DNA from 4 places in the Allobosea sp. NPDC003192 genome. Region 2 is predicted to be linked to each of the others. Evidence: riboswitches for the same ligand, from Rfam matches in the RefSeq annotation. Region 2 holds a riboswitch; each other region holds the start of a gene.
The links. Region 2 has a riboswitch for cobalamin ahead of ACQKLX_RS04180 (TonB-dependent receptor plug domain-containing protein). Riboswitches for the same ligand answer to the same signal wherever they lie in the genome.
Positions count from the first base shown of each region.

Region 1: it holds a riboswitch for cobalamin, as region 2 does, so the genes downstream of both, ACQKLX_RS15320 (ABC transporter substrate-binding protein) here and ACQKLX_RS04180 (TonB-dependent receptor plug domain-containing protein) in region 2, are expected to answer to the same signal.
Region 3: it holds a riboswitch for cobalamin, as region 2 does, so the genes downstream of both, ACQKLX_RS25225 (ribonucleoside-diphosphate reductase subunit alpha) here and ACQKLX_RS04180 (TonB-dependent receptor plug domain-containing protein) in region 2, are expected to answer to the same signal.
Region 4: it holds a riboswitch for cobalamin, as region 2 does, so the genes downstream of both, ACQKLX_RS06520 (CbtB domain-containing protein) here and ACQKLX_RS04180 (TonB-dependent receptor plug domain-containing protein) in region 2, are expected to answer to the same signal.

Region 1 covers NZ_JBNNPK010000010.1:73,301-78,599, reverse strand. The annotation lists gene ACQKLX_RS15335 (class I SAM-dependent methyltransferase) at 1-53, opposite strand, end outside; gene ACQKLX_RS15330 (ABC transporter ATP-binding protein) at 50-829, opposite strand; gene ACQKLX_RS15325 (FecCD family ABC transporter permease) at 826-1,869, opposite strand; gene ACQKLX_RS15320 (ABC transporter substrate-binding protein) at 1,866-2,873, opposite strand; cobalamin riboswitch at 3,114-3,425, opposite strand; gene lhpI (cis-3-hydroxy-L-proline dehydratase) at 3,461-5,167, opposite strand.
Region 2 covers NZ_JBNNPK010000002.1:308,539-313,837, reverse strand. The annotation lists gene ACQKLX_RS04190 (AI-2E family transporter) at 1-1,289, opposite strand, end outside; gene ACQKLX_RS04185 (GntR family transcriptional regulator) at 1,431-2,186, shown strand; cobalamin riboswitch at 2,236-2,433, shown strand; gene ACQKLX_RS04180 (TonB-dependent receptor plug domain-containing protein) at 2,554-4,497, shown strand; gene ACQKLX_RS04175 (ABC transporter substrate-binding protein) at 4,494-5,299, shown strand, end outside.
Region 3 covers NZ_JBNNPK010000023.1:54,998-60,296, reverse strand. The annotation lists gene ACQKLX_RS25230 (ribonucleotide-diphosphate reductase subunit beta) at 1-200, opposite strand, end outside; gene ACQKLX_RS25225 (ribonucleoside-diphosphate reductase subunit alpha) at 436-3,351, opposite strand; cobalamin riboswitch at 3,466-3,665, opposite strand; gene ACQKLX_RS25220 (NADP-dependent isocitrate dehydrogenase) at 3,769-4,983, opposite strand; gene ACQKLX_RS25215 (SDR family NAD(P)-dependent oxidoreductase) at 5,200-5,299, shown strand, end outside.
Region 4 covers NZ_JBNNPK010000003.1:268,948-274,246, forward strand. The annotation lists gene cobN (cobaltochelatase subunit CobN) at 1-1,084, opposite strand, end outside; gene cobW (cobalamin biosynthesis protein CobW) at 1,089-2,138, opposite strand; gene ACQKLX_RS06510 (DUF1636 family protein) at 2,135-2,560, opposite strand; gene ACQKLX_RS06515 (CbtA family protein) at 2,608-3,363, opposite strand; gene ACQKLX_RS06520 (CbtB domain-containing protein) at 3,375-3,548, opposite strand; cobalamin riboswitch at 3,584-3,764, opposite strand; gene cobU (bifunctional adenosylcobinamide kinase/adenosylcobinamide-phosphate guanylyltransferase) at 3,823-4,335, shown strand; gene cobO (cob(I)yrinic acid a,c-diamide adenosyltransferase) at 4,335-4,946, shown strand; gene cbiB (adenosylcobinamide-phosphate synthase CbiB) at 4,943-5,299, opposite strand, start outside.

The DNA.
Region 1 (5,299 bases), on a different contig from region 2:
GCGCGCCGGGTCCAGTAGTCGGAAACCTGGGTCTGCGCCTCAGCCGCCTTCATGATTGCCTCCGCTCGGGTTCGATCAGGTATTCGATGTGCCGGCGGCCTGATGCTCCCGTGCCGATCGAGACCGCAACGCCGAAAATGCGCTGGATCGCCTCGGCGGTGAGGACCTCGTCCGGCGTCCCCGCCGCCTGCAGCCGCCCGTCGTGGAGCAATGCGATCTCGTCGCAGAACATCGCCGCGAGATTGAGGTCGTGCAGTGCCATGATGCAGGTGATGCCGAGGCGGCGAACCAGGCCGAGAATCGAGAGCTGGTGCTGGATGTCGAGATGGTTGGTCGGCTCGTCCAGGATGAGCTCGCTCGGCTCCTGCGCCAGCGCGCGGGCGATATGGACACGCTGGCGCTCTCCCCCCGAAAGCGTGTGCCAGAACTGGTCATGCCGCTCGGTAAGCCCGACCCGCGCCAGCGCCTCGTTCACGGCCGCCTCGTCGGCATCGTTCCAGGATGCCAGCGCGGCGCGGTGCGGGGTGCGGCCGAGACGGACGACATCGCAGACGGAGAGCTGGATCTCGGTCGTCGCCTGCTGCTCGACGAAGGCGAGGCGGCGGGCGAGCTCGCGCCGCGGCACGGCGGCAATGTCGCGCCCGTCGAGCATGACGACGCCGCTCGCGACATTGCGCAGACGGCAGAGCAGTCGCAGCAGGCTCGACTTGCCCGAGCCGTTCGGCCCGATCAGGCCGAGCACCTGGCCGGGCGCCGCCTGCAGCGTCACCCCGTCGACAATCATCTTGCCGGCAGCGCCCCAGCGCACCTCACGGGTCGCGAGCGTCATGTCGCTCGCCTCGTGCGGTAGAGGATGAGGGCGAAGACCGGCGCGCCGAACAGCGCCGTCACCACGCCGATCGGCAGGATCTGCTGCGGGATCAGCACTCGCGAGAGGATGTCGGCGAGGATCATGAAGATCGCACCGACGACGAGACAGGCCGGCAGCAGGCGGGCATGGCCGGAGCCGACGAGGAAACGGGCGGCATGCGGGATGATCAAGCCGACGAAGCCGACGGTGCCGACGATCGAGACCATCACCGCGGTCATCACCGCGGTGGTGGCGAAGAGCACGACCTTGACCCGCGTCACCGCGACGCCGAGCGAGGCGGCGGCATCGACACCGAAGGCGAAGGCGTCGAGCGCCTTGGCGTGCAGCATGCAGATGCCGAAACCGATGAAGGCGACCGGCGCAGCGATCCAGAGGTCCGGCCAGCGCACGCCGCCGAAATTGCCGAGTAGCCAGAACATCACGCCGCGCGCCTGCTCGGCGCTGGCCATCGTCGTGACGATGGTCGCGGTCGCGGCGTTGAACAGCTGCGAGGTCGCGACGCCGGCGAGGATGACGCGATCGCTCGCCCCGCCCGCCCCCGTCGCCAGCAGCGCCACGACGGCGAGCGCAGCACAGGAGCCGATGAAGGCTCCGGCCGAGACACTCAGAGCTGTGCCGCCGATGCCGACGCCTAGGATCAGCACCGCAACGGCGCCGGTCGAGGCGCCCGCCGAGATGCCAAGCACATAGGGTTCCGCCAGCGGGTTGCGCAGCAGCGCCTGCAGGATCGCGCCCGAGAGCGCCAGCGCTCCGCCGCACAAGCCCGCCATCAGCGCCCGGCTCAGGCGATAATCGAAGATCACGCCCTGCTGGATCGCGCTGACCGGGAAACCGAGATCGAACAGCCCATTGCCGAGCGCCCGCAGCGCCGTGGCCAACGGGATGCGCATCTCGCCGATCGTCACCGCCAGCGCCACCGAAAAGGTGAGCGCGACGAGCGAGGCCAGCGCAATAGCGACCCGCGCCGGCCAGTTCGGGCCGTGGGCAGCGTGGCTCAAGGGGTGAGGCCGAAGCCAGAGATCGCCTTGGCGAGCGTCTCGATGCCGTCGACCGTGTCGAGCCCAGCGCGGGTCGCTCCGACATCCAGGATCACGATGCGCTGGTTTTTCACCGCATCGAGCTTGCTGGCGACGGGATCGGTCTTGAGGAAGTCGAGCTTCTTCTCGATGTCGTCGGCCGGGAAGCGGCGGCGATCCATCTTCACGGTGACGATGACGGCAGGGTTGGCGGCAGCGATGCTCTCCCAGCCAACCAGCGGCCATTCCTCATTGGTGGCGATGATGTTGCGGGCGCCGAGCTTCGACAGGATGTAGGCGGGCACGCCGTTCTTGCCGGCCATGAAGCCGTCGCCCTTGATGTCACGGCTGGAGAACCAGACCACGACCGGCACGTCCCTGGCCTTGAGGCTGGCGACGGCCTGCACCGCCTTGTCCTCGCGCGCCTTGAGTTCTGCGACGAGGACCTCTGCGCGATCGGAGACATCGAAAATCTGCCCGAACTCGCGGATGTTGCGGTAGACCAGCTCCATCGTGAACATCTGGGTGCGCACGCCGTCGCCGGCGCCGGAATTGTCCTTGCCGACGCAATCGGTCGGCGAGACATAGGTCGGCACCTTGACCTTGGCGAACTGGTCGCGCTTGCCGACGATGCCGTTCGGCCCGACATGCCATTCGAACATCGCGGTGACGAGATCGGGCTCCTGGGCGAGCACCGCCTCGAAGCTCGGATCATTGTCGGCGAGGCGCTTCACCTTGGCGTTGGCGGCCTCATAAGGCTTGGCGACCGGCGAGAACCAGACGGCGGTGCCGACGACACGATCGCCGAGGCCGAGCGCGTAAAGGATTTCCGTCTGCGTCTGGCCGATCGCGACGACGCGCTTTGGCGCCGCCGTGAAGGTCACGCTCTCGCGGCAATTCTCCAGCGTCAGCGGATATTGCGTCGGTGCGGCTTGGGCAACCCCCGCGGCCAAAGTGCCGAGCAGCGCCGCGACGGACCATCGCAGCAAGCGAACAACATGACGCGCAGTCGGCACGGCAGAAGCCTCAAATGTAACGATGTTGCATTTTTGATAGAATGGACGGCGCGCAGCCGTCAAGCTCTGCGCAACGGCGCGGGCGGCAGTCTTCGTGACCATGGATTTCATCGCTCCCCGAGATGACGGGCGGGGAGCTGCGCAGGGGCGTGGATGGATGGAGGGCATGGCCGCCATCGACACACACCTCCGGAACACCCCGTCCGAAAGACGTCTTCGACGACCGGGGCAGGTCTCCTGGCTCGCGGGTCGGTGCCGGTTCCGCCCGGCCTTCCCGGCGCGATATCGGCGCCAGTGGACGATGGACGGAGAGCTCGCCGCTTACAGTTGCGGGGGCAGCCTCGGCTTTGGCCATAGATCGCCATGTGCCCTATCGGACGCAGAGTGGCGATCTATCTCTTTGTCGAAGCATCGGATTCACCCGAAAAGCGGATTCCACTTTTCGGTCCAATGCCCAGTGCCTCACCGAATTCCCTCTTAGCTCCGGATGCGATCCGGAGAACCTCGATCGCGGCCACCCTATAAGGCCGCGCCGTGCGGTCAAGCCCGCCGGAGGCTCAGGAGAGCCAGGCCGGCAAGCGCGCGGGAACGATCCCGGTCAAAGCGGCCTCGATACAGTCATCAAGCGTCCCGAGTCTGACGGCGCAACCCGAGAGCCCCGGCCCGTAATGGGCGTATTTTCCAGAGTTGGTCAGGACCACCTTCGCCCGCTCCGGAAAGACAGGGCGGGTGATCGAGCACCAGCAGAGATCGGGAATGATGTCGACACCGCTCGCCCGAAGCCTCGCCAGCGTGCCATCGGCCTGTGCTCCGGCGACGACCTCCCGCCCGGCGGTGATGATGACGGAGAGCGCCGCCGCGAGAGGGCGGCCATCGAGCCGCTCCGCGACGGCTCGGCATTCGTCGAGCGAGGCATGCGGACTGCCTATGGCGACGAGATCGACTTCTGGCGGTCCACCACTCAGCTTGCGCCAGCCCGCGGCCAGGTCCTCGCGCGTGATCACGACTTCCTCCTCGGGATTGCCGCCGAGGCTGTCCGCTTCCGGCGTGATCCCCTCGACATGCAGCATGGCCGCGGCGGAGGTGGTGCCGAAGGCGGCGCAGAGTGCCTTGAGATCGTCCCGCGTCGGCTGTGTCCTTGCGAGCCCCCTGATCAGCGGGATTCGGTCGGACGAAGCGAGACCGACGAGGTAGCCGATCAGGGGCCAGGCCGCACTGTCTGCCCCCTCCGGCAGCTCGACCCGGACAGCGCGGCGTGCCCGTCTGCCTTCGTCGAGAAAAGCGCCGGCAAGCGGCGCGCGGCCAGTGACCGCGATACAGAAGTCGAGAAAATCCGGATGCTTCGCAGTGCGGGCGCCGAGCACGGAATTGGCGAAGATCACCGCATTCGATTCCGACCAGCCGATCGCCTCGCCGAAACCGGGCGGGTCCGGCAAGGCATAGGGTGCGCAGGTGAAGCTCGCCTGGCAGCCCATGCGGACATAGGCATCAGCGAGGCGCGCCGCAGGCTCGCCAAACTCCGGCGCGACGCCCTGGTGGCGCCAGTTCGCATGATCGACCGAGATCGCGTTCATCGTCGTTGGGACGCGGACACGCGCACCGAGCTCCCCCATCTTCTCGGCGAAGACCAGATTGGCCGGGCCGGCATAGATGCAGCCATCGACATGCGCCCGCGTGACATCGACGAGCGCTCGCGCGCCCTGCTGGCTCGCCATGGCAACGAGGATGCGCATGGCCTGCTGAGCGGCGATCCCGTCATTGCCGTCGAGCATATGGCGATCGGCCGCGGAGAGCTGCAACACCTCCTGCGCCGCAGTCGTGAGAGCGACCCGAATGCGCCCGCCATCGGCCACCATGCCATCCAGCGTAATCGTCGCCTCCGTCGCAGAGGATAAGGCCGCGAAGGCCTCCTCCGAGAGGCGGATGATCGGGATGCGCCGCCCGAACATCTCGGAGGCGACGATCGCCCCGAGCGTCAGCGTGTCCTCGGGACCGGCGAAGACCAGGGCTGCGGGATTCTTGCCGGAGAGCGCGAGCTCCAGCAGCACACCCGAGCCAGAACAGGAGCCGCGACTTGTCGGCATCAGCACGATCGCGCCGACGAGCGAGGCACCATGCGAGAGGTGGTGAACGTCGATCACCCTCCCCGAGGACGGATCGACACCGCCCCAGAAGCTCAGGGGTTCGCCGAGGGTGATGACCGGCCCGGCGGCGTCTCCGGGGACGACTGCGATCCCGATATCCTGTCTCAAAGCTGAGCTCATCTCGCGGATCGACAAAAGGGGGCAGAACTGGAACGAGGCCGGTGCGCGATACCACCCTCTCGGTTGGTGATATCACCGAATGGAAGGTGCGTATTGAAGCCCGCCCTTCGTCCAGTATCCGTCATCAGATGA
Region 2 (5,299 bases):
TGGGCGAGCCGCAGCACAGAAATGCCGACGCTGTCGTAGAAGGGCGTCACCGCGAGCGTTTCGATCTCGCCCTCGGCGATCTCGATGGCTTCGTCGACATCGCCCGCGAGCAGGCGCTGGTAGATCCGCTCCGCCGGGCTGAGCACTGGTACCGAGCCGAGCAGCGTGTCGAGGAACTGCAACTGCGGCAGGGTCTTGCCTAGAACGAGCAGGCAGACCGTCAGCGGCGTCGACAGGATCAGGCCGACCGGCCCCCAGAGTGCCGTCCAGAAGGTCGCGGCGGCAATCAGCGAGATCGCCGAGAGCCCGGTGCTGGTGCCGTAGAGCATCGGCTCGACGAAATTGTTGCTGATGAGCTCGAGCCCCGCGATCAGCGCGAGCGTCCACAGCACCATGTGCCAGCCGGGATCGACCGCAAAGGCAAGCGCCAGCGGGAAGATGGCCGAGATCAGCGCGCCGACATAGGGCACGAAGCGCAGCACCGCCGCGACGACGCCCCAGAGCAGCGCGCCGGGCACGCCGATCAGCCACAGGCCGAGCGCCAGCGGAATGGCGAAGGTGGTGTTCACCACGAGCTGCATCAGGAGGTAGCGGCTGATCCGCCGGCCGGCATCCTCGATCGCGTCGGTCGAGCGGTGCAGGTTGCCGCCGAGGATGCGCAGCAGCCGGTCGCGCAGATCGGTGCGATCCAGCAAGGCGAGTACCACGAAGACGAGGACGATGCCGGCCGTCGCCAGCGGCTCGAGCACCCGCCCGAGCCAGATCAGGGCGACCTGCAGCTGGGTGCCGGGCGCCGATACGACCTCGACCCGTTGCGCCTCGCTGCCCTGCACTGCTTCGACTTCCTTCTGAAGGGAGGCGATCGCGTTCAACGCGCCGTCGAGCATCCCCGGCGCCCTGAACTGCGCCTTGAGATCGTTGATCTTGCCGTGGATGGTCGACTGATAGGTCGGGAGCTGCTCGCCCAGCGAACGCAGCTGCGTCCCCAGGACAAGGAAGAGCCCACCTAGCAGCACCAGCACGACGGTCATCACTGTCGCGATCGCGATCACCTTGGGCAGCCCACGTCGGCGCAGCCACATCACCAGCGGATTGAGTGCGAAGCCGATCAGGAAGGCGAAGGCGAGCGGGATCAGGATGTCCTGACCGTAATAGAGCGCCGCGATGATCACCGCGGCGGAGACCAGCGTCGCCGCCACCCTGACGATGTCGCTCGCGCCCGTATCGCTTGCACCGAGGCCGCCCGCCTCCGGCTGGATCATGGTTCGGCGGACTGGCGGTGTCGTCATCATGGTCGAAGCCCCCCGGCCCGCTCTGGATGGTCTTGAGAACGTGAGAGAGACGGCCCGGTTCCCCGAAACCCGCCCCGCATTGCGAACTGCAAGCCGCAGACGCTAAGAGGAAGCGATCTTCAACCGCGGGTATCTGCAATGACGCGCGACGAGGCCGGAAGCGGCGCATCTGACAAGGCCGGAACGATCTGCCGGGCGCTGCGCCGGGCGATCATCGAGCGGGCGCTCGAACCGGGCGCGACCTTGCCCGAGGATGCCCTCGGCGAGCGCTTCGGCGTCAGCCGCACCCTTGCGCGCCATGCGCTCGGCCAACTCGCCGCCGAAGGGCTGGTCGAACTGCGCCGCAACCGCACCGCCGTGGTGGCGACGCCAAGCTGGCAGGAGGCGCGCGACACCTTCGACATCCGCATCGAGCTGGAGGGCCTCGTCGTGCGCCAGCTCGCTGGCCGCCTGAGCAAGACGCAGCTCGCAACCTTGCGCGCCCATGTCGATGCCGAGGATACGGTGCGCGGCGAATCCGACGCGGTCTCGATCCGGCTCGCGACCGAATTCCACATCCTGCTTGCTGAGATGACGGAAAGCCCGATCCTCATCCGCTACGTCAGCGAGCTCGCTTATCGCTGCTGCCTGATCCTCTCACTCTACAGCCGGCCGCACTCCTCGGAATGCGGCGTCAACGAACATCGCCTGCTGATCGATGCGCTCGAGAGCGGTGATGCCGCAAAGGTCATCAGCCTGATGCACCGCCATCTCGATTCGGTGGCGGAGCGGGCGCTGGTGGCGCAGGCCAAGCCGCGTGGACGCGACATCATGGCGATCCTCGCGCCCTATGCCGAAACATCGCAATCAGCCGGCAAGCCTCGCGGAAAGCGCGCGCTGAAGGCTGCCGAATAACCCCATCGCAAGGGCCGGCCGGCGCATTGACCCCGCCGCATTTCCGCCCTACTCGTGAACGCGACGGTTCCCTCACGGGATCAAAAGGGAACGCAGTGCGGATGGCCTGGCCATCTCATGCTGCGGCTGCCCCCGCAACTGTAAGCGGCGAGCCTTTCGCCATACGCCACTGGGACCTCGGCCCTGGGAAGGCGGCGAAAGGCAGCGACCCGCGAGCCAGGAGACCTGCCGTCAGCCGTGGTCACACGCGAACACATCGGCCGGGGTGCGCTGATGGGTGGTAGAACTGCGCGCACCCGGTTTCGGGCGCGGGTGGGGACATCTCGTTCGCGGTGACGTGCCACTGACGTTACCGCCGAGGTTTCCCGTGTTCCGTTTGCCAAGTCCCGCCAGGAGCGGGCGTTCATCCCTTGCCCTCTCTTTGCTCGCCGCCTCGACCATGCTGACGCCGCTCTCCGCATCGGCGCAGTCGGGTGAGAAGCCGATCGCGCTCGATGAGCTCGTCGTCAGCCCGACCGGCGTTCCGACGCCAGCCAGGGAGATCGCCAGCTCCGTCACCGTCATCACGGCCAAGGAGATCGAAACCCAGCAGCGCCGTACCTTGCCGCAGGCGCTCGCCGCCGTGCCCGGCCTCAACCTCGTCCAGACCAACGGCCCGGGCGGGCTGACCTCGGTCTTCATGCGCGGCACCAATTCGAACCACGTCAAGGTGCTGATCGACGGCATCGAGGTGAACGATCCCTCGACGCCGAACCGCTCCTTCGACTTCGGCCAGATGCTGACCACCGACATCGAGCGGATCGAGGTGCTGCGCGGCCCGCAGAGCGGCCTTTACGGCGCCAATGCGCTCGGCGGCGTCATCTCGATCACCAGCAAGCGCGGCGAAGGCCCGCCCAAGGTGACGGGCACGGTCGAGGCCGGCTCCCATGGCACCTTCAACCAGAGCATCGGCGTGAGCGGCGGTGACGACCGCTTCGACTACGCCTTCGGCATCAGCCATTTCCGCGCCGATGCGACGCCGGTGACACCGCCGGAGCTCGTGCCCGCCAGCCGGCGGCGCAATCCGAACTCCTATGACAACTGGAGCTATTCCGCCCGCCTCGGTGCTCGCCTGACCGACACGCTGAGCGTCAACTGGGTCGGCCGCTATATCGACGGGCAATTGCTGTTCACCGGCGATTCCGGCTTCCCGAGCCTGCCGGATGCCTTCCGCTCCAGCCAGAACTACCGCCAGGCCTTCACCCGCGGCGAGGTCGTCTGGGCCCCCCTGGACGGGCAGTTCGTCAACCGCTTCGGCGTTTCCTACAGCAATCAGGATCGCTCCAACCGCCGGCCGAACGCCTTCGGCATCCTCGGCCTGCCCGCTGAGAACCTCGGCGAACGGACCAAATACGACTGGCGTGGCGATCTGAAGCTCACCCAGAGCCAGACCCTGGTGATGGGCCTGCAATACGAGACCGAGCGCTTCGACACGCCGAACAAGACCGTCTCGAACGGCAACAAGGGCGCCTACGTCGAATTGCAGTCGAACTGGACCGACCGCTTCTTCACCGTCGCCAATATCCGCTACGATCACGACGACAAGTTCGGCGGCCACACCACCTATCGCATCGCACCGGTCTTCATCGTGCCCGGCACCGACACCAAGCTGAAGGCGAGCTACGGCACCGGCTTCAAGGCGCCGACGCTGAGCGAGCGTTTCAGCGATTCACGCCCGGCCTTCAACTTCTACGGCAATCCGAACCTGAAGCCGGAGGAAAGCCGCGGCTGGGACGTCGGTTTCGAACAGCCGCTGCTGAACGGGCAGGTCAATGTCGGTGCGACCTGGTTCCACAACGACATCGACAACCTGATCCTGACCAACGCCGCGCGCACCTCCTATACGAATATCGGCCGCGCCACGACCAAGGGCGTCGAGGCCTTCGCGGCGCTCGAGCTGACGCCGCAGTTCAAGGTGCACGCCGACTACACCTTCACCCTCGCCAAGGACGAGACCGCGCATCAGGAGCTGCTGCGCCGGCCACGCCACAAGGCCAGCATCACCGCCACCTGGATGCCGATCGAGAAGCTGACGCTCTCGGCGACGCTGATCTATGTCGGCGAGCGCGTGGACGGGAACCGCGATTTCTCGATCTCGCGGATGCGCGCGCCCGGCGCCGCCATCGTCAACCTCGCCGCCGACTATAAGGTCGACGACAAGCTCACCGTGTTCGGCCGCGTCGATAACCTGTTCGACAAGCGCTACGAGAACCCGGTCGGCTTCCTGGTGCCGGGGCTCAGCGCCTTCGGCGGGATCAGGATGAGCCTGTGAGGCGGCTGGCCGCCCTCGCGCTCGGCCTCTGGCTGGCGGCGTCCGGCGGCCCGGCCCAGGCGGACGATGTGCCCGTCAAGCCGCAACGCATCGTTTCGCTCAACATGTGCACCGACGAGTTGGTGCTGCGCCTTGCGTCCCCGCAGCACATCGCCTCGGTGACCTGGCTGTCGCAGGACCCGCGCAACGCCAACATGGCCGGGCTCGCCCGCACGATCCCGGCCAATCACGGACTGGTCGAAGAGGTGCTGGCACACAAGCCCGACCTCGTCGTAGCCGGCGCCTACACGACACGCGCGACCGTCGCGCTGCTGAAGCGCGTCGGCGTGACGGTCCGCGAGTTCGGCGTGCCAAGCAATCTTGCCGAGATGCGCCAGCAGATCCGCGACATGGCCAAGCTCCTCGGTGAGCAGGAGAACGGCGAAGAATTGATCGCCGGGATCGACGCCCGCCTCGCCGCGCTGTCCAGCCGCCCTCGCCCGGCCCATCCCCGCGCGATCGTGCTGCGCCCGAACGGCTTCACCACCGGGCGCGGCTCGCTCGTCGACGAGATATTGACGGCCGCGGGATTGACCAACCTCGCCGCCGAGCTCGGCATCGACAATTACGGCCAGATCGCGCTCGAGACTGTCGCTATCGGCGAGGCCGACATCCTGATCCTCAACACGACGCCGGATGGGCCGCCCTCGCTGGCGCACGAGATTCTGCATCACCCGGTCCTCGCCCGGCTCGGCGACCGGCTGAAGCTCGTCGCCTTGCCGTCGAAGCTCTGGACCTGCGCCGGCCCGGCGGTGATCGACGC
Region 3 (5,299 bases), on a different contig from region 2:
AGGTACTTCTCCCAGGCCCATTTGTACTTCAGCGGCAACAACTGGTTCACATCGGCACGGCAGTTGATCATCCGCTTCTCGCCGACACTGACGCGCCCGCCATTGCGGTCGATCTCGCCGAGGCCGGTGGCGTCGGCGGCAGGTGTCAGGATGGCGGGGTTGGCCGGGGTCACAGCCTTGGTGTCGGACCAGTCGAGCATGGGTGGGTTCCGTTCTTGAAACGTGAAGATGAGGTGCGGGGAACCCTCTCCTGGAAGGAGAGGGCAGGGTGAGGTGTGGGAGATCGGACCAGCTCCGCGAGCGCTGACCGCATGGCCGGGTTCAGGCCAATGAACTAGCTCCCGCACACCTCACCCCTGCCCCTCTCCTTCCAGGAGAGGGGTTCCTCGTGGATGTCCCGTCCGGCAGGGCCAGATTGGAAACGATAGTCGGCCGCTACTGACACGCCTCGCAGCTCGGATCGTCGATCGAGCAGGCGTTCGGTACCGCCCTGCCGTTCTCCAGCGGCATATCGAGGATGATCGGGGCGGCCGCCTTGGCCGCCACCGGCACGGTCGCCGAGACGGCATTGAGCTTGCCGTCGGTTCCCTTGAGCGTCGACTTCTCGACATGGGTCGCCGACAGCGCGCGCAGGTAATAGGTCGTCTTCAGGCCGAGCCGCCAGGCCAGCCGATAGGCTTCGTCGAGCTTCCGGCCGGAGGGCTGCGCCATATAGAGATTGAGCGACTGGCCCTGGTCGATCCATTTCTGCCGGCGCGCCGCCGCCCTGATCAGCCATTCCGTCGGGATCTCGAAGGAGGTCGCGTAGCGCGCCTTGAGATCGGCCGGGACGCGATCGATCTGGCTGACCTTGCCGTCGTAATATTTGAGATCCGAGACCATGACCTCGTCCCAGAGGCCACGTTCCTTCAGGTCATGGACGAGCCCGGCGTTCACCACGGTGAAGTCGCCCGACATGTTCGCCTTGACGTAAAGCTGGCTGTAGGACGGCTCGATCGACTGCGAGACGCCGACGATATTCGAGATCGTCGCGGTCGGCGCGATCGCCATCGTGTTCGAGTTGCGCATGCCGGTGGTCTTCACCCGCTCGCGCAGGCTGTCCCAGTCGAGCGTCGCGGAGCGGTCCAGTTCGACATCGCCGTCACGGGCCTCCGAGAGGATGTCGAGCGAGTCGATCGGCAGGATGCCCTTCGACCAGAGCGAGCCCTCGAAGCTCGGATAACGGCCGCGCTCGGCGGCGAGATCGACCGAGGCCGAGATCGCATGGAAGCTGATCGCCTCCATCGATGAGTCGGCGAAGGCGACCGCCGCCTCCGACGCCGCCGGCAGGCGCAGGCTCTGCAGCGCATCCTGGAAGCCCATCAGGCCGAGGCCGACCGGGCGGTGGCGAAGATTCGAGCGGCGCGCCTCCGGGATCGTGTAGAAATTGATGTCGACGACGTTGTCGAGCATGCGCATCGCGGTCTTCACCGTTCGCGCGAGGCGCGCCTGGTCGAGCCCATCGGCCGTGACGTGGGCCGCGAGATTGACCGAGCCGAGATTGCAGACCGCGACCTCGTCTGCCGAAGTGTTGAGCGTGATCTCAGTGCAGAGATTGGAGGAGTGCACCACGCCGGCATGCTGCTGCGGCGAGCGCAGGTTGCAGGCATCCTTGAAGGTGATCCAGGGATGGCCGGTCTCGAACAGCATGGTCAGCATGCGCCGCCAGAGATCGAGCGCCTTGACCCGCTTGAAGACCTTGATCTGGCCGCGAGCGGCCTTCGCCTCATAGCCCTCATAGGCCGCCTTGAACGGCTTGCCGTAGAGGTCGTGCAGGTCGGGCACCTCGTCGGGCGAGAACAGGGTCCAATCGGCGCCGGCCTCGACGCGTTGCATGAACAGGTCGGGAATCCAGTTCGCCGTGTTCATGTCGTGGGTGCGGCGGCGGTCGTCGCCGGTGTTCTTCCTGAGATCGAGGAACTCCTCGATGTCGACGTGCCAGGTTTCGAGATAGGCGCAGACTGCGCCCTTGCGCTTGCCGCCCTGGTTGACGGCGATGGCGGTGTCGTTGGCGACCTTCAGGAACGGCACGACGCCCTGGCTCTCGCCATTGGTGCCCTTGATATGGGCCCCCAGGCCGCGCACCGGCGTCCAGTCATTGCCGAGGCCGCCCGAATACTTGGCGAGCAGGGCATTGTCCTTCACCGCCTTGAAGATGCCGTCGAGATCGTCGGCGACGGTGGTCAGGAAGCAGGAGGAGAGCTGCGGCCTGAGCGTGCCCGAATTGAACAGGGTCGGTGTCGAGGCCATGAAGTCGAAGGACGACAACAGGTCATAGAATTCGATCGCCCTGCCCTCGCGGTCGATCTCACGCAGCGCCAGGCCCATGGCGACACGCATGAAGAAGGCCTGCGGCAGCTCGAAGCGGTTGCCGCGGACATGCAGGAAGTAGCGGTCGTAGAGCGTCTGAAAGCCGAGATAGTCGAACTGAAGGTCGCGTTCCGGCTTCAGCGCGGCGGCGATGCGGGCGATGTCGAAGCGGCCGAGCTCGGGGTCGATCAGCTCGTTCTCGACGCCGGCCTTGAGATAGGCCGCGAAATAGTCGCTGTACCCGACAGCCATCTCCTCCTGCGTCGCCTGCTCGGCATGGCCGTGGACGAAGCTCAGTGCTTCGCGGCGGAGCTTGTCGAGCAGCAGCCGGGCTGAGACCTTGGAATAGTTCGGCTCGGACTCGATCAGCGTGCGGGCGGCGAGGATCGGCGCCAACGCCAACTCGTCGAGCGAGATGCTGTCGTAGAGATTGCGGCGCGCCTCGCTGAGGACAGGCTCAGGTGAGACGCCGTCGAGACCGGCACAGGCTTCGCGTACCACCTTGTCGAGACGGGCGGCATCGAGCGGGACGAGCGTGCCGTCGGCGAGCTTCATCTGCAGGGAGCGAGCCGCGGCAGCTTGAGGCACTGCCTCGGCCTGAGCCTTCGCCCGCTCCTGCGCCCGCTCGGCACGATAAAGCACATAGGCGCGGGCGACTTTGTGATGCTCGCCGCGCATCAGCGCGAGTTCGACCTGGTCCTGCACGTCCTCGATATGGAAGGTGCGGCCGGTGGCGGCGCGGCGCGTCAATCCCGCGACGACCTGCTCGGTCAGTTCGGCAACGACATCATGGATGCGGCGCGAGGCGGCGGCGCTGGAACCTTCGACGGCAAGGAAGGCCTTGGTCAGCGCCACCGCTATCTTCGAGGGATCGAACGACGTCACGGCTCCATTGCGGCGGATGAGCTGGTAGCCCGGCTCAGTCGGCGCGGCCTCGGCTGGCGCAGCAGTGGCAGCCAACGGGACGGCAGCAGGCCGTTCGGCTTCAATGGAAAGAGACATCGGCATCAACCCCAAGATGTTGGAGGCAGAGGCCAGAGCGGTAGCGTCGAGAAGGCGCGCGACGATACGAGGCCGCGACCTGCCAAGCGCACCACCGGGACACCCCGCCCGAGGACGTGAACTAGGGTCGCGGCAGGTCTCCTGGCTCGCGGGTCACCGCTCTCGTCCGTCTTCCCAAGGCCTTGCGGCCTCAGTGACAACGCTGGACTAAGAACTCACCGCTGACAGTTGCGGGGGCAGCGCCGGCTTCTCACCGGCTTCCCTCTTAGCTCTCGATCTTGCGATTCGAGAGACCATCGACCACCAGATTTAGTAGATCGTTCAATTTCCATGTCAATGGATGGACATATACCGCTCAACAAAAAAGCCCGGCCAGAACGGCCGGGCTTCTATTTTTGCCTTCAAGGCTCAGGCCGCTTACGCGGCCATCGCCTTGCGCAGGTTGTCGCTGACCTTGTCGAGGAAGCCGGTGGTCGAGAGGAACTTCTGATCGGGGCCGACCAGCAGCGCCAGGTCCTTGGTCATGTCGCCGGCCTCGACGGTATCGACCGTGACCTTCTCGAGCAGGGTCGCGAACTTGGCGAGCTCGGCATTGTTGTCGAGCTTGGCGCGATGGGCGAGACCACGCGTCCAGGCGAAGATCGAGGCGATCGAGTTGGTAGAAGTCTCCTTGCCCTTCTGGTGCTCGCGATAATGGCGGGTCACCGTGCCGTGCGCGGCCTCGGCCTCGACGGTCTTGCCATCCGGCGTCATCAGCACCGAGGTCATCAGGCCGAGCGAGCCGAAGCCCTGCGCCACAGTGTCGGACTGCACGTCGCCGTCATAGTTCTTGCAGGCCCAGACATAGCCGCCCGACCACTTCATCGCCGACGCGACCATGTCGTCGATCAGGCGGTGCTCATAGGTGATGCCAAGCTTGTCGAACTCCGCCTTGAACTCGGCGTCGAAGATCTCCTGGAAGATGTCCTTGAAACGCCCGTCATAGGTCTTGAGGATGGTGTTCTTGGTCGAGAGATAGACCGGGTACTTGCGCATCAGGCCGTAGTTGAGCGAGGCGCGGGCGAAGTCGCGGATCGAATCGTCGAGATTGTACATCGCCATGGCGACACCGGCGTCGGGGGCCTTGAAGACCTCCTTCTCAATGACGTTGCCGTCCTCGCCGACGAACTTGATCGAGAGCGTACCCTTGCCCGGGAACTTGAAGTCGGTGGCGCGATACTGGTCGCCATAGGCATGGCGGCCGATGACGATCGGCTGGGTCCAGCCCGGCACCAGGCGCGGCACGTTCTTGCAGATGATCGGCTCGCGGAAGATCACGCCGCCAAGGATGTTGCGGATCGTGCCGTTCGGGCTCTTCCACATCGACTTGAGATTGAATTCCTTCACGCGCGCCTCGTCCGGCGTGATGGTGGCGCACTTGACCGCGACGCCATGCTTCTTGGTGGCGTTGGCGGCGTCGATCGTGACCTGATCGTCGGTCGCGTCGCGGTTCTGGACCGAGAGGTCGAAATAATCGAGCTCGAGGTCGAGATAGGGGAAGATCAGCTTGTCCTTGATGTGCTGCCAGATGATGCGGGTCATTTCGTCGCCGTCCATGTCGACGACCGGGTTGGCGACCTTGATCTTGCTCATGTGATGCGACCCCTGCTCTGGTCAGTCTGGAACGTTTCCGGGCTGCAACGACCTCGCCGCAGCCGCCCGCGCGCTTCCTAGCGGGTTACGCGCGCAGGGGGAAGCCGGCCTTTTGGGCAAGGCGCGGGGGCGTGACGATGTTCTCCGTGCGCCGACGCAGGGCGCCCCGCCTGCCAACGCAGTTGGCAACTCTGCGAACCGATTTAGATTGGAGCTATGACAAGCTCCTCCGCCCCCTTCGCCCTCGTCACCGGCGGCACTCGCGGCATCGGCGCCGGCGCCGCGCTCGCGCTTGCCGAAGCCGGCTACCAGGTCC
Region 4 (5,299 bases), on a different contig from region 2:
CGAACTCCGGCAGGGCGGCCTGCATGGCGAGGTCGGCGGCTGAGAGCCCGCGCGGCGACGCGTCCCAGGCCTCTCGCGCGCTGCCGACCGGCACAGCCTGCAGGATCGGGCAATCTGCGGCGTCGAGCACGAAACCGTCCCCGTCGCGGGCAGAGAAGGCGGTGGTAGCGACGATCAGCGCTGGCTTGCGGGTGGCGATCAGGGCGGCGAGCTCGGCAGCGACGCTGGCATCCTTGAGGCTGGTCAGGGCGAGCGGGAGCGGGACGAGGCCGCGCGCGGCGATGGTTGCCGCGATGGCCTCGACCATTGCCGTGTCGCCGGCGGCGACGCCGGAGCGGTAGACGAGGATGGGGACGAGGGGGGCGTTCGCCGGCAGGATTGCTAGGGCTTCGCGCCAGGGCAGGGGTGCCGCGTTCGGGCCGAGAGCGAAGAGCGTGGGGAGTGGGATCGGGGCAAGGTCGCGCGGGCCCTCATCCCCCTGCCGGGACCTTCTCCCCCGAGGGGAGAAGGAGGCTGTCAATGCTGCCGCGCCTTTCGTTGGCTTCTCCTTCTCCCCTCGGGGGAGAAGGTGGCCCGGCGAAGCCGGGTCGGATGAGGGCCGCGCAGCGAGATAGTCACTGACCCGCCCCAACAATCGCCGCATGTTCCCGGCGCCGCCGCCGGCATAGAAATAGCCGAGCAGATCTGCCGCGAACTCAGTCGGCACTGTGTCGTAGCCGGCGAGCCGCTCGTCCTCACGGTCATCGCCCGGCAGCACCGCCAGTGCGACGCCATGCTGCCGGCAAGCGCTGGCGATCTGCTCGACGCCGTAGCGGAGGTAATCGAGCCCGCCGAGGCAGCGCACCAGCACGAAGCGCGAGCCGGCGAGCGTCTTCTCGATCAGCAGGTCGATCGAGAGCGGGTGCTTGAAGCGCCGAATCGGCACCAGGCGAAGATCGAGCCCGCTATCGGGCGCAGCCGCCGCCAGCGCCGACAGGTCGCTGTCGCTGAAGGAGAGAACGACGAGGTCTCCCGGCGGCAGAGCGAGGTCGACGGCGTCTTCGCCGTCGTCGAGCCTCACCTCGCTGGTCGGGAGAAGATGCATCGCATCAGCCTGCGAGCGCAGCCTCTACCGCGGAACGGTCGAAGCCCTTGAGCCCGATCACCACGAGGCGGCCGTCGCGCGCTTCGTCTGCGCCCCAGGCCCGGTCGTAATGATGGCCGACGCGCCGGCCGACGCCCTGGACGACCAGCCGCATCGGCTTGCCGGGGATGCCGGCGAAGCCCTTGAGGCGCAGCACGCCCTCGGCCTCGGCCGCCTTGGCGACGCGGGCGACCAGCTCTTCCGGCGAGCCGGCCTGGGGCAGCGGCAGCGCGACGCTGTCGAAATCGTCATGGTCGTGATCCTCGCCCTCGCCGTGATGCGAGGGGCGGGCGGCGAGATCGGCCTCGGCAGCGGCGCCGAGCCCGATGATCAGCGCCGGCTCGACCTTGCCATGAGCCGTCTCGACCACCTTGATCGCCTTGGGCAAATGCTGGGCGATCTCGGCCTTGACCCGCTCGCGGCCTGCCGCGTCGACGAGGTCGCTCTTGTTGAGCAGGATCAGGTCGGCGCAGAGGATCTGGTCCTCGAACACCTCTTCCAGCGGGTTGTCGTGGTCGACCGCCTGGTCCTGCGCCGCCTGCGCCTTCAGTGCTTCCGGATCATCGGCGAACTGGCCCTCGGCCACCGCCGGCCCGTCGACCACGGCGATGACGCCGTCGACGGTGACGCGGCTGCGGATCGCCGGCCAATTGAAGGCCTTGACCAGCGGCTTCGGCAGAGCGAGGCCCGAGGTCTCGATCAGGATGTGCTGTGGCGGGTTCGGCCGGTTCAGCAGCGCCTCCAACGCCGGCACGAAATCGTCGGCGACGGTGCAGCAGATGCAGCCGTTCGGCAGTTCGACGATGTCCTCCTGCGTGCAGCCCTCGATGCCGCAGCCGGCGATGAAGGAGCCGTCGAAGCCGAGATCGCCGAATTCGTTGACCAGCACGGCGAGGCGCTTGCCGCCGGCGTTCTCGAGCAGATGACGGACGAGGGTAGTCTTACCGGCGCCGAGGAAGCCGGTGATGATCGTGCACGGCACCTTGCCGAGAGCAGGATTCTGCGGAGCGTTCATTGATCTGATCCTTGCTGGCGCGGCAACGGAGGCACGCGCGCGACCACGCCCTTGCGGAACGGAGCGGGTCTTTCCTTCCAGGGAACGATGCCGTTGGCGCTGGCGGCGAATTTCTCCGCCCCGCTGACGATCTCGTCGAGATGAAGACCGGCGTCGAGATCGCCGATCAGATAGGTCCACTTGCCCTCGGCCGCGAGCGCGATCGTGCAGGGCCGCTTGCAGACGGAAAGGCATTCGACCGGGACGACGGCGATGCCGCTGCCGGCGAGGCGTTCGGAAAGCACAGCTGCGAGGCCGAGGCCGGGCTGGTCATAGCCCTCCGGCAGGTCTTCGCGCGGGCGCCGGCAGGTGGTGCAGACATGGATGGTGCAGCCCGGCTCCTGCCGGACTTGCGTCGCGAGGGCGAGATCGCCTTCGAGCATCGAAACGCCTCCTTGGATTGGCGCGCCGCTGCCGGCCGCGCGAGGCGTCAGGCCGCGACAGCGGTGGTGCTGCGGCGAGCGAGCCACGGCCAGAGCACGCCGACGGCGAAGCCTGTGACGAGCCAGAGCGCGGCCTGGATGGCGAGCGAAAGCGCGGCGAAATGCGCGGCGATCTCGGCCGGCACCTTGCTTTCCGGAGCGGCCGGATGCGGCGCGCCGATCAGGTGCGGCAGCAGCAGCGCCAGCACGGCGAGCGCCCGCGCCCAGGAGGCCTCGACGCGCAGGAACACAAAGAGCGCGCCGGCGGTGACCACAGCCGTCAGCAGCCACCAGAGCTGGCGTTGCTGCAATTCGGCCGCGGCTGCTCCCGGCAGCTCCGGCGCCAGCCCCATCGCCGGGGCAAGCCCGAAGGCGAGGAAGCCGCAGATGGCCCAGGCGAGGGTCCGGCGCTGGTCGATCTGTTCGTTCGCGGCGATCATTCCGGCCAGCAACAGCGCGGCGAAGCCGATCGCCGTGCCGATCGTCACCAGGCTGGTGAAGGCGGTGCGCTGCAGGCCGTCCTGCGGCTTCCATTCGTGCTCGCCCGTATGGTCCGCCCCGGCTTTCGGGTCGTTGTGAGCGAGGTGGATGCGGGCTTCGCCGGTGAAGGCGGCCTGCATCGGCGCGCCCTGCATGCGCAGCGCCGCCTCATAGGTCTCGGCCTTGAGGATCAGCGGGGTGGTGGTGACGTGCTGGAGCGCCGAGATCAGCAGCCCAGCCAGAAGCCCGGCCAGGACGCTGACCGTGAGAACACGCGTGATCATGTGCTTCCCCTTCAGTGGCAGGGGAAGGCGAGGCCGTGACGGGTGTCGTGCGCCGCGTTGTGGACAGTGGACGAGGCGGCGAAGCCGACGGTGTAGATCAGCACGAAGCCGAGGATCAGCGCGGCGGCGACGGCTTTCGCCCGCTCCGAAACGCTGGCCTGACTGGTGACGGTTGCGGTGTTCATTGGTTCACTCCTGGCCACCCCACCGGCAGCCTGCTGGACGACATCGAAAGACGGCAGGTCTCCTGGCTCACGACTTGGTGTCCTGCTCCGCCTTCCCGGGAAAACCCAGTGGCCGATGGCACAGGACGCGCCGCTTACAGTTGCGGGGGCAGCCGCGGCCTTTCACCGCGTTCCCTTTTCACCTCGTTGTCGAGGCACCGTCACCGACGATCATTAGCCATCCGGCAGGCACTGTGCAATGCAGTGCCATGACCGAAAGCGCATGGCGGCACGCATGACCCTTCCCCCGCTCACTCTGGTCCTCGGCGGAGCCCGTTCCGGCAAAAGCCGTCATGCCGAGGCGCTGATCGAGGCGCTGCCGGCGCCCTGGACCTATATCGCCACCGCCCAGGCCTATGACGATGAGATGCGCGCCCGGATCGCCGAGCATCGCGCCCGCCGCTCCCGCGACTGGCAGACGGTCGATGCACCCGTTGCCCTGCCCGAGGCGATCCGCAATGCCCGGGCGGGACAGCCCATCCTGGTCGATTGCCTGACGCTCTGGCTGACCAATCTGCTGCTGGCCGAGCGCGACATCGCGATCGCAACCGGCGAACTCGTCGCCGCCTGCCGCGAGGCCAGCGCGCCTATCGTGCTGGTCTCGAACGAGGTCGGTCTCGGCATCGTACCGGACAATGCGCTTGCCCGGCGCTTCCGCGACGAGGCTGGTCGCCTCCACCAGCGGCTTGCGGCACAGGCCGGGCGCGTGGTCTTCATGGTCGCCGGATTGCCGATGCAGGTGAAGTGATGACGACCGAGGCCGAGGATGCCGCCCGCCACAAGGCGAAGATGGAAAAGCGCAAGGCGGTGCAGGACGCCGAGGTCGCCGGCAAGACGCTGGAGAAGGGCCTGCTGATCGTCAACACCGGCCCCGGCAAGGGCAAGTCGACTGCCGCCTTCGGCCTGATCCTGCGGGCGCTCGGCCATGGCTGGCGCATCGGCGTCGTCCAGTTCATCAAGGGCGCCTGGTCGACCGGCGAGCGCAAGGCGCTGGAAGCCTTCGGCGATCAGATTTCCTGGCACTCCATGGGGGAGGGTTTCACCTGGGAGACGCAGGACAAGGCCCGCGACATCGCCGCCGCGACCCGAGCTTTCGATAAAGCCAGGGAATTGATGGCGGATGAGGGCATCCGTTTGCTGGTGCTGGACGAGCTCAATATCGCCTTGCGCTACGACTACCTGCCGCTCGCGGAGGTCGTCGCGGCGCTGCAGGCGCGCCGACCCGACCTCCACATCGTCGTCACCGGCCGCAACGCCAAGCCCGAGCTGATCGAGGCCGCTGATTTGGTGACGGAAATGACGCTGGTGAAACATCACTTCGCCGCCGGGGTTAAGGCGCAGGAAGGGATCGAGTTCTAAAGGGCGAACGCGGCGACGCTTCCAACCGCCGCCAACCCCCAGAGCAGCAGGCAGGCGCGGCGATAGAGGGCAAGCGCTCGCCTGATATCCGCCGCCGTCGCCTCGGCCCGGCCATCACCCATCCAGCCATCCTCGACCCTGACTGCGCCATAGACGCGCGGGCCGGCGAGGCGCAGCCCGAGCGCGCCGGCCATCGCCGCCTCCGGCCAGCCGGCATTGGGCGAGCGATGGCGCCCGGCATCGCGGCGGACCGCTTGCCAGGCAGAGCCGGCATCGGCCTGGCGGTCGAGCCCCGCGGCGATAGTCAGCAGCAGCGCGGTCAGCCGCGAAGCCGGCAGGTTGACGATATCGTC